DNA from 3 places in the Priestia sp. USM5 genome. Region 2 is predicted to be linked to each of the others. Evidence: predicted binding sites of a transcription regulator. Region 2 holds the regulator's gene; each other region holds the start of a gene.
The links. Region 2 encodes Rex, which represses fermentation and respiration genes when NADH is low (regulators of the CRP and FNR family bind a similar motif). Its sites were predicted from a motif close to TTGTGAAATATTTCACAA; they were not measured.
Positions count from the first base shown of each region.

Region 1: ACWATA_RS24440 (cytochrome ubiquinol oxidase subunit I) is a predicted target of Rex. The motif match lies at 2,346-2,363, and genes of this name have one in related genera.
Region 3: ACWATA_RS19145 (YvcA-related protein) is a predicted target of Rex. The motif match lies at 2,784-2,801, and genes of this name have one in related genera.

Region 1 covers NZ_JBSGKN010000002.1:9,077-13,366, forward strand. The annotation lists gene ACWATA_RS24425 (LacI family DNA-binding transcriptional regulator) at 1-799, shown strand, start outside; gene ACWATA_RS24430 (threonine/serine exporter family protein) at 944-1,705, shown strand; gene ACWATA_RS24435 (threonine/serine exporter family protein) at 1,720-2,175, shown strand; gene ACWATA_RS24440 (cytochrome ubiquinol oxidase subunit I) at 2,476-3,882, shown strand; gene cydB (cytochrome d ubiquinol oxidase subunit II) at 3,869-4,290, shown strand, end outside.
Region 2 covers NZ_JBSGKN010000001.1:4,418,190-4,422,479, forward strand. The annotation lists gene ACWATA_RS23130 (CPBP family intramembrane glutamic endopeptidase) at 131-859, shown strand; gene ACWATA_RS23135 (YdiK family protein) at 856-1,083, shown strand; gene tatC (twin-arginine translocase subunit TatC) at 1,110-1,865, opposite strand; gene tatA (twin-arginine translocase TatA/TatE family subunit) at 1,881-2,066, opposite strand; gene ACWATA_RS23150 (redox-sensing transcriptional repressor Rex) at 2,120-2,758, opposite strand; gene ACWATA_RS23155 (ABC-F family ATP-binding cassette domain-containing protein) at 3,217-4,290, shown strand, end outside.
Region 3 covers NZ_JBSGKN010000001.1:3,616,672-3,620,961, forward strand. The annotation lists gene ACWATA_RS19130 (YvcA-related protein) at 1-412, opposite strand, end outside; gene ACWATA_RS19135 (YvcA-related protein) at 409-1,107, opposite strand; gene ACWATA_RS19140 (YvcA-related protein) at 1,199-1,885, opposite strand; gene ACWATA_RS19145 (YvcA-related protein) at 2,052-2,738, opposite strand; gene ACWATA_RS19150 (hypothetical protein) at 2,845-3,201, opposite strand; gene ACWATA_RS19155 (DUF6792 domain-containing protein) at 3,202-4,290, opposite strand, start outside.

The DNA.
Region 1 (4,290 bases), on a different contig from region 2:
ATTAATTAGAGATTTAAAAGACCCATTTTTAATCGAGCTGTTAAAAAAGGTACAGCAGCAAGTTCAAAGTCGAGGGATGGACGTTCTTATTGGACATACGGATTACCAAGAAACAACGGCTGAGCGTCAATTAAATGTGATGATGAATCATTGGTTTGATGGAGTCATTTTATTAGATTATGTAGCCGCTCCGCATCCGTTTGTAGACGTATTAAAACAATATCAAACGCCTTACGTTTCTCTTACAGGAGACGGCTCTTCTGCACTTTGGCCAATTGTACATGTAGATGATGCGGAGGGAATGCAATTAGCTGTTGCTCACTTAACGGACCTTGGCCATAAGAATATCGGGTTCGTTGGAAAAGCTGTAAGCGGAGTCGAGCACCGTCTGTCTCTGTTTTATCAGTATGTACCGTCAGCAAACGCAAAGTTTGTGAAAGAAGATATGAATAACTCAGATGAACTATATCAGTTTATAAATGAGCTAGCTCATCATCCAGAGCCCCCAACTGCGCTTATTTGTGCTACGGATTACATTGCTCTGAAAGTGATACACTGTGCGTGGCAAAACGGACTTCACGTTCCAGCGGATTTGTCTGTTATAGGGTTTGATGATATTACAGAAGCTAGTGAAGCGCAGCCTCCGCTAACAACCATCCGTCAACCGATAGAAAAAATGGCTGAAAAAGCAGTAAACCTCTTACTTCAGCAAATTCAGGATCAGCAAGAAATAGATCAGGTACAGTATAAAATGGCACCTGTATTAGTAGAGCGTGAGACCACAAAACGTATGAATTGATAAGGAATGTATATACTATTCCTGAAAGTGTGAGACAAAAAGTCCACACTTTTTTGCATTAACCATTGCGTCCACTTCCCTCTTTCTTATACACTGTATGCTGTAGGGGAAAAAACCAAGCTTTAATATGTTTGGAGCGATTTGATGACACAGCAAAAATTAGATAAATATGAAATTATGGACGTTAGCTTACTAGCAGGTAAAATTATGTTAGAAAGCGGAGCAGAAACGTATCGAGTAGAAGACACAATGATGCGGATTGCAGCGTCTTACGGTATAAAAAAATCCCACAGCTATGTGACGCCAACAGGGATTATGTTTTCACTTGAAACGAAAGAACCGACGAAAACGAAGTTAATTCGTATTTCCGAACGAACGACCGATTTAAAAAAAGTAACTATGGTAAATAGCGTCTCAAGAACCATCAGTCAAGGAAACATCTCCTTGGAGGAAGCGTATGAAATGCTACAAGAAATTGAAGCAACGAACGTAGCTTTTCCACTATGGGTTCAACTTGCAGCTGCATCCATTTCTAGCGGATGCTTTTTAATCATGTTTCAAGGTTTATGGACGGACTTTATTCCAGCGATGTTTTCAGGAGGTCTCGGATTTTTAACCGTGGTGTATTTCCACCGTCTTATTCCGATTCGCTTTTTTGCTGAGTTTACCGCTTCGTTAGTTATTGGACTTTTATCAGCTCTTTTAGTCGCTTCAGGACTAGGAACGCAAATTGATAAAATTATTATTGGATCCGTTATGCCTCTCGTTCCTGGGTTATCGATTACCAATGCAGTGCGAGATTTAATGGCGGGACATTTACTGTCTGGATTATCAAAAGGAGCAGAAGCGTTTCTGACGGCATTTGCTATTGGTGCAGGTATTGCCATTGTATTTACGCTTCTATAGAAGGGAGGCATCATATGCATATCGTAGAGCAGATAATTACAAGTTTTATTGCTTCAGCAGCGTTTGGGATCATTTTTAATGTTCCACGTGAATCATTATTAAAAAGTGGCTTTGTCGGAATGATTGGCTGGCTCATTTACTATTTGCTAACGTTCTATGGTGTAGATGAAATTCCAAGCACTGTAGCATCGGCCTTTTTTATTGCTATTATTAGTCAAATTTACGCAAAAATTTATCGTACGCCGATCATTATTTTCACCGTAGCAGGTATTATTCCGCTCGTTCCAGGGGGAACAGCATACGATGCCATGCGTAACTTTGTAGAAAATAATTATAATGAAGCGATTAGTCTTGCAGCAAAAGCCTTTATGATTTCAGGTTCAATTGCCATTGGTATTGTATTTTCTGAAGTCATTAACCAAATCATTCGTCAATCTAAATTAAATGCGAAAGCAAAATATCGACCGTAGAGAAGCAAGCTCAAATCAGAGCGTGCTTTTTTTATGAAAAAATAAAGAGATCCTTCCCTTTTTTGTCACAAGAAAGTCACGTTTTAGTCTAAAAACGTTCAAAAAATGTACGTGCACAGCTAAAAAAATAGACTATACTATGTAAATAGAAAGAGAGACATTACATATGTTTGTGAAATGTTGAGCATATTTCTCGAATTGTTATGCTCAATGTTTCACAATATAAGTAAAAGATGCTCAGAAATGAGCAAAGTATCTATGGAAATGATGAATGTTCTTATATATGAAAGGAGAAAGAAGATGGATACAGTCATACTATCACGTATTCAATTTGCATCAACGACGCTGTTTCATTTTATCTTTGTACCGCTGTCTATCGGCCTTGTCTTTTTAGTAGCGATCATGGAAACGATGTACGTAGTAAAAAAAGATGAACAGTATAAAAAGATGGCAAAGTTTTGGGGGCACTTATTCCTGATTAACTTTGCTGTCGGAGTCGTAACAGGTATTTTACAAGAATTTCAGTTTGGCATGAACTGGTCAGAGTACTCAAGATTTGTAGGAGATGTATTCGGTGCGCCGCTCGCTATTGAAGCACTGCTCGCGTTTTTTATGGAGTCCACTTTCCTTGGACTGTGGATTTTCGGGTGGGATCGTTTGCCTAAATGGCTGCACTGTCTATGTATTTGGCTTGTTAGTCTAGGTACTATCTTTTCAGCGTTCTTTATTTTAACGGCTAATTCTTTTATGCAGCATCCGGTCGGAATGGAGCTAAATAATGGCCGTTTAGAAATGAATGACTTCTTTAAATTGTTAACGAACGGTCAGCTGTGGGTCGAATTCCCTCATACAATTTTAGGTTCGTTTGCAACAGGCGCCTTTTTTATCACGGGTGTCAGCGCTGTTATGCTCTTGAAGAAAAAACATGTGGCTTTTGCTAAAAAATCATTTCAAGTTGCTATCCTTGTAGGGCTAGTTTCAGGTGTAGGAATTGCACTATCTGGGCATGAACAGGCCGGATATTTAGTTAAAACACAGCCGATGAAAATGGCCGCAAGTGAAGGATTATGGGAAAACAGCGGAAGTCCAGGTGCTTGGACAGTAACAGCAAATATTCACCCTGATGAAAAGAAAAATACGAGTGAAATCAAAATACCTTACTTATTAAGCTTCTTATCATACGGTAAGTTTTCAGGCTCCGTTCCTGGAATGAATGAGCTGCAGCAGCAGTATACGGCGAAATATGGAGAAGGAAATTATATTCCACCCGTTCGAACAACGTTTTGGAGTTTCCGCATTATGGCTGGTCTAGGTGGCGTATTATGTGCATTAGGCATTTGGGGTACGTACTTGCTTTCTCGTAAAAAACTTCAAGAAAGCAAACTATTTTTACGTATTATGACGATTGCCATCGCCTTTCCGTTCCTTGGAAGCTCAGCAGGTTGGATTATGACAGAGATTGGCCGTCAGCCTTGGGTTGTATTTGGCTATATGAAAACCGAAGATGCCGTGTCTCCTGGTGTAACAGCAGGTGAATTGCTATTTTCTATTATCTCGTTTTCGTTCTTTTACTTAATTTTAGCTGTGATTATGGTGTTCTTGTTCGTTAAAGAAATTAAAAAAGGTCCAGATCACGATCACGAAGCACATACAAAAGTAACATCAACTGATCCGTTTACAAAGGAGGGATACAATGTTTTCTCTTAATGAATTCTGGTATTTGCTAGTATCCATTCTGTTTGTTGGTTTTATCTTTTTAGAAGGCTTTGATTTTGGGATTGGAATGGTGTCTCGCTTTTTAGGAAGAAACGACTTAGAGCGACGAGCTTTTATTAATACAATCGGTCCTTTTTGGGATGCAAATGAAGTTTGGTTAATTTCAGCAATCGGTGCTATGTTTGCCGCTTTTCCAAACTGGTATGCAACGCTATTAAGCGGGTCATATGTTCTTTTTGTTCTTCTGTTGCTTTCGCTTATCGGACGCGGTGTAGCATTTGAATTTCGAGGAAAAGTTGAAAAACAAGCGTGGAAAAATGCGTGGGATTGGGTTATCTTCTTTGGAAGTCTTTTTCCACCGCTCATTTTCGGCATCTTATTTTCAGCACTAATGAAAGG
Region 2 (4,290 bases):
TTTGAGAAATAAAGCATTCTTTTCTCTGTTCAATAATATGTATGTTACAATACGAGCAAGAAGAAATTACTAACTTTACAGTACTTCTTCGACATATATACATAAAAACCTTTTAAAGGAGTATAGAAGATTGGAAAAACGTTATTGGTATGTTATCCTCACTTACATCCTTATGCAGTTTTCAGGAGTTGTTGGTATACCGCTGTTAAAATTAACAGGAATATTTGATGACTATCCAGTTCGAACAGCGAATGTCATGCTTTTGACTTATTGGACTATCATTAGCTTTATCCTTGGTTTACTTATTGTCTTACTGCTGCTGCGCCGTGACATGTCCATGCGTATAGAACATGCTGGAAAAACGATTGCTGTTGTCTGGTCAGTCCTTGGGGTGTTTCTCGCTATGGCTGGTCAAGCTGTAGCAGGTATGATTGAGCACGCTCTTGGCATTACCCAAGTATCTGAAAACACACAAAATATTGTTAATCTTGTTAAAGCAACGCCGTTCCTTATTGTCGTTACGTCTGTTATTGGACCAATACTAGAAGAGATTATTTTCCGAAAGATTATTTTTGGTTCTCTTCACAAACGATACAATTTCTTTATCTCTGCATTTATTAGTTCCCTTATTTTCGCTGCGGTACACTGGGATTTTAAACATTTACTTGTGTATACAGCTATGGGATTTGTATTTGCATTCCTTTATGCAAGGACGAGACTAATTGTTGTACCTATTATTGCTCATGTTTTGATGAATACAATCGTTATTTTATCTCAAACTATTTTTGCAGATAAAATTATAGAAATGCAAAAACAAGCAGAACAAATGCAGTTCATTTTTGGAGGCATGTTTTTATGAAGAATATCCCTTTAACACGAGGGTTTATTTATATTATTATGGGGATTTTATTCACCTACTTGGCAATTCAAAATGCCCAGGAAACCGTCTGGAATTTCCCCACAATCTTATTTGCACTCGTAGCCGCATTCGATTTCAGGTTTGCGGTTCGCATCTTTATCTTGCACTACAAAATTAAAAAATTGCAGCAGCAATATAAAAATCAAGATGATTCATCCAAATAAAAAAACCACTGTTTCAGTGGTTTTTTTTACATACTAACATCTTCTCTTTCTTGCTCTGCCCTTGCCTTTAACACTTTGCGATACGAAATGCGGGAAATAATGATGCTGATTTCATACAAAATTAAGAGCGGCACTGTCACCATCATGTGCGAGAGCAATTCCGGTGGTGTAATAAGTGCGGCAATAACTAGCAGTACGAAATAGGCATATTTTCGAATTTGAGATAAAAACATAGGCGTTATAATTCCTAAACGCGTCAAAAACATAACGACGACAGGAAGCTGAAACAACAGGCCAAAAGGCAGTGTGAGCTGCATTAAAAAAGAAAAGTATTCATTAATGCCAATCACTTGGTTTACATTCAGCTCATCAGAAACGCGCGTCATAAAATCAACGACAAATGGAAACAACACAAAATAAGAAAAAGAGACACCGCCGATAAAGAGAAAAATGGAAACAGGAATATATCCAAGCGTTACCTTACGCTCTTTTTCATATAAACCAGGACTAATAAATGCCCAAAGTTGATACAGTGCAACAGGAGCTGCAAGTACACAGCCGATAATAACAGCAAATTGCATATAAATCTTAACTGGATCTGTTAACCGAAATGCATTCATCGTTAAATTCTTTGCCTCATCAGCATGCTGTAAATAGACAATAACCTTATCCGCTATAAAAAAGCCGCCAATTGTGGCAATCACAAAGAAAAATAAAACAATTAAAATGCGTTTTCGCAGCTCTCCTATATGATCATATATTGACATTTCTTGTTCGGTCATACTATGATCACCCTTTTACTCTTTGTCATCTACTTGACGCTGTTTATCTTTTTCACGATCTTCTGATGCACCGCTAGCGGCATGCTTAAACTCTCTAAGCGTTTGGCCCACTGATCTTCCTAGCTCCGGTAACCGTTTCGGTCCAAAAATAAGCAGTGCTACAATCGCAATAATAATCCAACTGCCTGCTCCAATCCCCATATTCCCACTCTCCTTATTAATTTAGACTTAAGGAAATCGTAACACAGTCCACCTTATTCAACAGGATAATTTTTCAAAAAATAGACAAGCGACTGTAATTCTACAGCAAGATCAATATGATGCAGTCGAATCTCATCCGGTACGTTTAAGCGTGCAGGAGTGAAGTTTAGAATCCCTTTAATTCCGCAATTCACTAAACGATCGGTAATTTGCTGAGCAACAGTTGCAGGAACGGTTAAAATCGCTACTGAGATGTCATCACTCATATAATCTTCCAATTGGTCAAGGTGATAAACCGGCACGTCGCCTACTTTCGTACCGACTTTATCTTCTATCACATCAAAAGCGCACTCAATTTTGGTGTTATTATTTTTAATAAAATTATAATTTAAAAAGGCCGTTCCTAGATTCCCTACGCCAATCAGTGCTACTTTCGTTACTTCATCTTGGTCTAACGTTTTACGGAAAAATGTAAGTAAATAATTCACATTGTAGCCGTATCCCTTTTTTCCTAATGCTCCAAAGTAAGAAAAGTCCCGACGAATAGTAGCAGAATCCACTTTCACTGCCTCACTTAACTCCGCTGACGACACACGCTGTTTACCAGAAGCATGCAAGTTTTTCAAAAAACGATAATAAAGCGGCAATCGTTTAGCCGTTGCTTGTGGTATTTTTAATTGTTCAGTGTTCACGTTGTACCCCCTCAGTTCATGTATGTCATTACTAACATTTTCAAGTCATATTGCATTACCTTTCACAAAGCATCAACCGCTTTGAGGTAGCGCTTCCAATTCTCTCTCTTTTCTCTTGTTTTATATATACTCCGCTTCACACCCCGAAGGCTTTTGTCTATCCAGCACTACTTAAAGTCGGTAGCTAGAACGAAGTAATTAGCCCTTCAAAGGATTCGTTTGTTAGTCATGACGGGTTTTCTACATCCATCATATATAAGTTCAGAGATGCACTTATCTCTTATTTTAACATAGTATCCTGTATAAAATGTGCAGGTAAAATCATTTTATTTCATGAATCAAAACATTCGCTTCATCATTTGTCCTTGTCCCTCTACAAATTACAAACGCTTGTAGGAAGAACTTGTAGTTGAAAATATGTTAAAATACACTATGGATATACTACTAGAGGTGAAAAAATGATTATTCTACAATTGAACGGTATTACAAAATACTATGGGGCAGAACCCATTTTATCGAATATAAAGTTAGAAGTACAATCAAAAGACCGCATTGCCCTAGTGGGACGAAACGGTGCTGGTAAATCAACTTTATTAAAAATTATTGCTGAGCAGCTTTCTTATGACAGCGGAGAGATTATCAAACCTAAAGGTGTTTCCATTGATTATATGGGACAAGATACAGTTCTTGAATCAACACTCTCCATATGGGAAGAAATGATGACTGTCTTTGCTCCGTTAAAGAAGATGGAAAAAGAATTACGTACGCTTGAAACGAAGATGGGCGATCCAGATATTTTTAATGATTCAGTTCAATACGAAAAACTAACCAAAGAGTACGATCAGCTTCAAGTAACGTTCAAAGATTTAGGCGGCTATCAATATGAAGCGGATACACGATCTATTCTTCACGGTTTCCGTTTTTCAAACTTTGACTACAGCACCCCTATTTCCTCCTTAAGCGGTGGACAAAAAACGCGCCTGGCTCTTGCAAAACTGCTTTTAACAAAGCCTGATTTGCTTATTCTGGATGAGCCTACCAACCACTTAGATATTGAAACTTTAGCATGGCTGGAACAGTTTCTGCAAGGGTATGAAGGAGCTATTTTAATCGTTTCACATGATCGTTACTTCCTTGATAAAGTCGTAAATCAAGTGTATGAAGTCGTACAAAAAACAACGGTGAAGTACACGGGCAACTACTCTAAATACCTTGTACAAAAAGCAGAGCGATATGAAAAAGAGTTGCGTCAGTACGAAAAGCAGCAAGATGAAGTCGCAAAGCTGAATGATTTTATTCAGCGAAACATCGCCCGCGCATCGACTACAAAACGTGCGCAAAGCAGACGTAAACAGCTCGATCGAATGGAGTTAATAAATCGACCTAACGAAGGCGAAAAATCAGCTAGTTTTTCGTTTGAAATTGAACGTCAAAGCGGAAATGAAGTCTTAAATCTGGAAGATGTGTCTATCGGATATGATGAACACAACTATGTCGTCCAAGAGGCAAACCTTCGCATTAAAAAAGGGGAA
Region 3 (4,290 bases), 800 kb from region 2:
CACTTAATCCAAATCTTCTTTTAAATAAAGCCTCAACGTGAATACTCTCATCTGCAGGATTACTGGTTAAAAACTCAATTTTTATATAATTCGCTTGTGTTTTACCTTCAACTTCTTCATTGTAGACAGCCCACCAGCTCTCGTAAGAATCATTATTGATAGCATAATCCTCTCTCTTTTTATGTAAAACTTGATACTCTTCTGGAAACCACATCGTATACTGACCTGTCTTCGACTTAAACTCATAAAACCCATTGTCCACTTTTTTATCTTTGTTCAAGAACTTACGGGTGAAGTGATCATTAAAAGCTGGGACATTTGGATAGCGGCTTTCGTTTATCATCCATACCCCGCCTATTAAAATAGTTATTCCTATAATGACTGCAATAATAGTTTTAGTATGCTTTTTCATCTTCTGGCATCTCCATTATTTTCTGCTTTAAAATGGATACTCTTTAACATATTTAAAACCCACGTATTCTTTTCCAAGCTACTATCTTCTATAAAATCTCCAACCTGATCCATTGATAATTGAATGACCTTTGTCGATTGCTTATCAGCCACATAGGCTACGTATGTATTTGGGACATGTTCTTTACTGTCATTTATCACATGCTTCTCGGGTCCTTTAAAATAAATGTAAGCAGATTGATAGTAAATTCTAGTATTAGAAGTTTCTATTACCTTTGGTTCACTTACATTAAAACGATTTTTCATAAGACTTTCTACGCTAAAAGATTCATCTTCTGGATCTCTTCCTTCTGAAAACTTTAAACTGATAGAATTAATTTGATGTTCCTTTTTATGCTCTTTGGTATAAGCTGCTACCCATCTTTCGTACATTTTTCCACTCACGACATAATCTTCATCATTTTCATGTATTAATTGATACTCCTCTGGAAACCACATCGCATACTGCCCAGTTTTTGACTTAAACTCATAAAGACCATCATCCACTTTTTTATCTTTGTTCAAGAACTTACGCGTGAAGTGATCATTAAAAGCAGGGACATTGGGATAGCGGCTTTCGTTTATCAGCCATATTCCTGCTGTTAAAATAACCGTTCCTGCAAGGACTGCAATAATGGTCTTCATCCTTTTTTTCATATCTGCACATCCTCTTTATTTTTACTAGATAGGTTTTGGTATTTAAGCTAAATTGATTTATTTCTTAAATTATCGTTCAACATGAGCTTTATTAAGCTTCATTTCCCTCACGGAACTTAATATTTTTTAATATTGTTAGGAACCATTTTTTCTCTTCTACTTCATCATTCTTTCTGCTTTTTTCACTTTTATCAAACCACAGTTCAATTGCATTATTAGAATGTTTATCCGCTACATATGCTATATATGTATTTGGAGCATGTTCTTTATTAGGATGCATAATTACTTCTTGTGTTCCTTTAAAATATGTATAAGCTGAATCATAGTAGATTCTTGTACTAGAAGTTTCAAACGTATTAGGCTTAGTAACATTTAGCTGTTCTTTAAACATATTGTCTACAGTAAAGGATTCATTTTCAGCCTTTCTTGCGTTTGAAAATGTCATTTCCATATAACTTCCCCCAGCATTTCCAGCTTTGTTATTCACCTCTTTCGCTATCCACCTTTCATAAGAATTACCGTTTATTACGTAATCTTCTCCGTTCTCCTTTATAAGCTGATAGCCTTTAGGAAACCACATCGTATACTGGCCAGTCTTGGACTTAAACTCATAAAAACCATCATCTACTTTTTTATCTTTGTTCAAGAACTTACGGGTGAAGTGATCATCAAAAGCTGGCACGTTGGGGTAGCGTGTTTCGTTTATCAGCCATATTGTTCCTACTAAAATAGCGACTCCTACAATTACTCCAATAACAGTCTTCATGCGATTCTTCATAGTCGCCCATCCTTTTTTATTGTTTAGAACAAACTTCACTTTGTATATATTGAATAGTTTAGAATTGTTATATCTGTTCTTATTCCTTCGACATACCTTTTTTAAAAGTTATTGAGACTCACAAATCTCTCTGACTTCTTTTTCTTTACCAAATAAGCCTTTGTATTCAAGTTGAGCTATTTTCTTGATTAAAACGAATACTATTTAATATTTCTACAAACCACTCTCTTTTCTCAAGCCCCTTATTAGTTTGATGATTTAAACTGTCATCAAACCATAATTCAATTACCTTATTAGAATACTTATCTGCTACGTATCCTATATATGTGTTTGGAGCATGTTTATTCTTGTCATGGATGACATGTTGTTCTGTTCCTTTAAAATAAAGATAAGCTGCATCAAAATATATACGGGTATTAGCTGTTTCCCACTTTTCAGGATTATTTGCGCCAAACTCACCTTTAAATAGACTCTCTACATAAATAGATTCATCATCAGGATTACTCTCTGATAGTTCGACTTGTAAATAATTTAGTTGATCTCCTTTTTTATGCTTCTTGACTGATGAAGCTTTCCACCTTTCGTAAAAATCGTCACTTTTAACATATTGTTGTTCATTTTCATGTAACAACTGATACTCCTCCGGAAACCACATCGTATACTGCCCTGTCTTGGACTCAAACTCATAAAACCCATCATCCACTTTTTTATCTTTGTTTAAGAATTCACGCGTAAAGTGATCATCAAAAGCAGGGACGTTTGGGTAGCGGCTTTCGTTTATCAGCCATATTCCTCCTATTAAAATAGCAACTCCTGTAATGATTGCGGAAAGGGTCTTCGTACGTTTTTTCATTGTCCTACACTCCCTCTATTACTCTTTTGAAATAAATAGGACTTAATGTAAATTGTTCAACATATAAAAATCCCTCAGACCACTGTCTGAGGAATAGCAGTATCCCTTATGTTAATTCACTTTCATCCATTGATTCTTTATATCGAATTTCGTACTCTCTCTTATGCATATCTTTAATAGAATGCATAAAACTCATAATATGCTGAAATGCTCCAGTATCATACTGCTGAGCTCGTAGCGTATATCCCCGCTCTGCTGCTTCTAATTTACTTTTAACCGCATCCGCAAACTCACCCGTTTGGTTTTCTAAATAGCTTTTAGCATGCCAAAGCTTTTCATTTACTTCTTGATCCTTTTTGATTAACTCTTTAATCCTTTTTGCCTGCTCGTCTTTGAAGTCGTCACCATCAAATTCAAACATGTATTTACCGCTCGTTGTTCCTGTGTGTGTAAAATCAAACAATTAAATCCCCCCTACTACTTCTTTCATGCTTTTAATATCTGAAGCTACCGATTCGTCAGCTTCCATCATCTTCTCGAAATTTTGGAAGAACGCTTCAAGAAACTTTTGATAGTATGTAACTTCCTCTTGAATAGAAGAAATAATTTCTTCAACAGGGGTAAATACACTATCGTCTAGCGGGTCAAACGTTTTGTCAAACGTCACTTTTTCAGCCACACGCTTTTGTCCAAACCAAGCGAGAGTAGCGCCGTCTTTATCTGCCTTTTCCATAAATGACTGGGGAGAAGCTTCTTCTCTGGATATCTTCATTTTTAACTTTTTCTTCTTAGCTTCGAAGACTTCGTTAATTTCACTATGTAAATACTGCTTTAGTGCATTTAAGTTTGCTTCTTTATCTTTAATGGCATTAGCACAGTAATAAACAAACTTCTTCATTTGTTCATAATCTAGTAAGATTTCTTCCTGAGATCCTGAATCAAAAACCTGATAATACGTCTTCATAGCATTAGCTTCTGTGTATTTGACAACATAATTAATTCCGTGGAGTTTTGCTTGTTTACTTTGAGATATTCCTTTAACAAGCTGAAATGTTGCTCCAGGGCTAGTAAATGTATTTACCATTACTACTGCTCCTACTCCTATACCTGCTTTAATCTCTCCAAAATGAAGAAAAGGATATCTTTTTACACTCTCAAGGTATTGATCACGTGTTTCTGGCAAGTTAAGCAACGTTTCTTGTTTCACATGATCATTAACAAACCCTAAACCGCCTAATGTTGTCTTTACTCCAAGGTTATAACGGAATTGGTCTATCATATACACTGGGTTCCATTTTGCTTCTTTCTGAAAAGGATATTTCCCAATGTTAATCATTTCTTCTGTATCTAAATCTCCAAGCATCGTCACTTTGTTACCTGCATACCAGCTGTTTGGAAAAGATTGAGCATGCATAGGTTCACCTTTTACCCAGGTATGGCTGATGGTAGCTTTTTGTTTTTCGTAGTAGGTGTTGGCTAGTTCTGTTAATTTCTTTGAAGATATTCCATCTTTTTTCCCAGTCTGGTGAAACACATACAATTCAAATTCTTT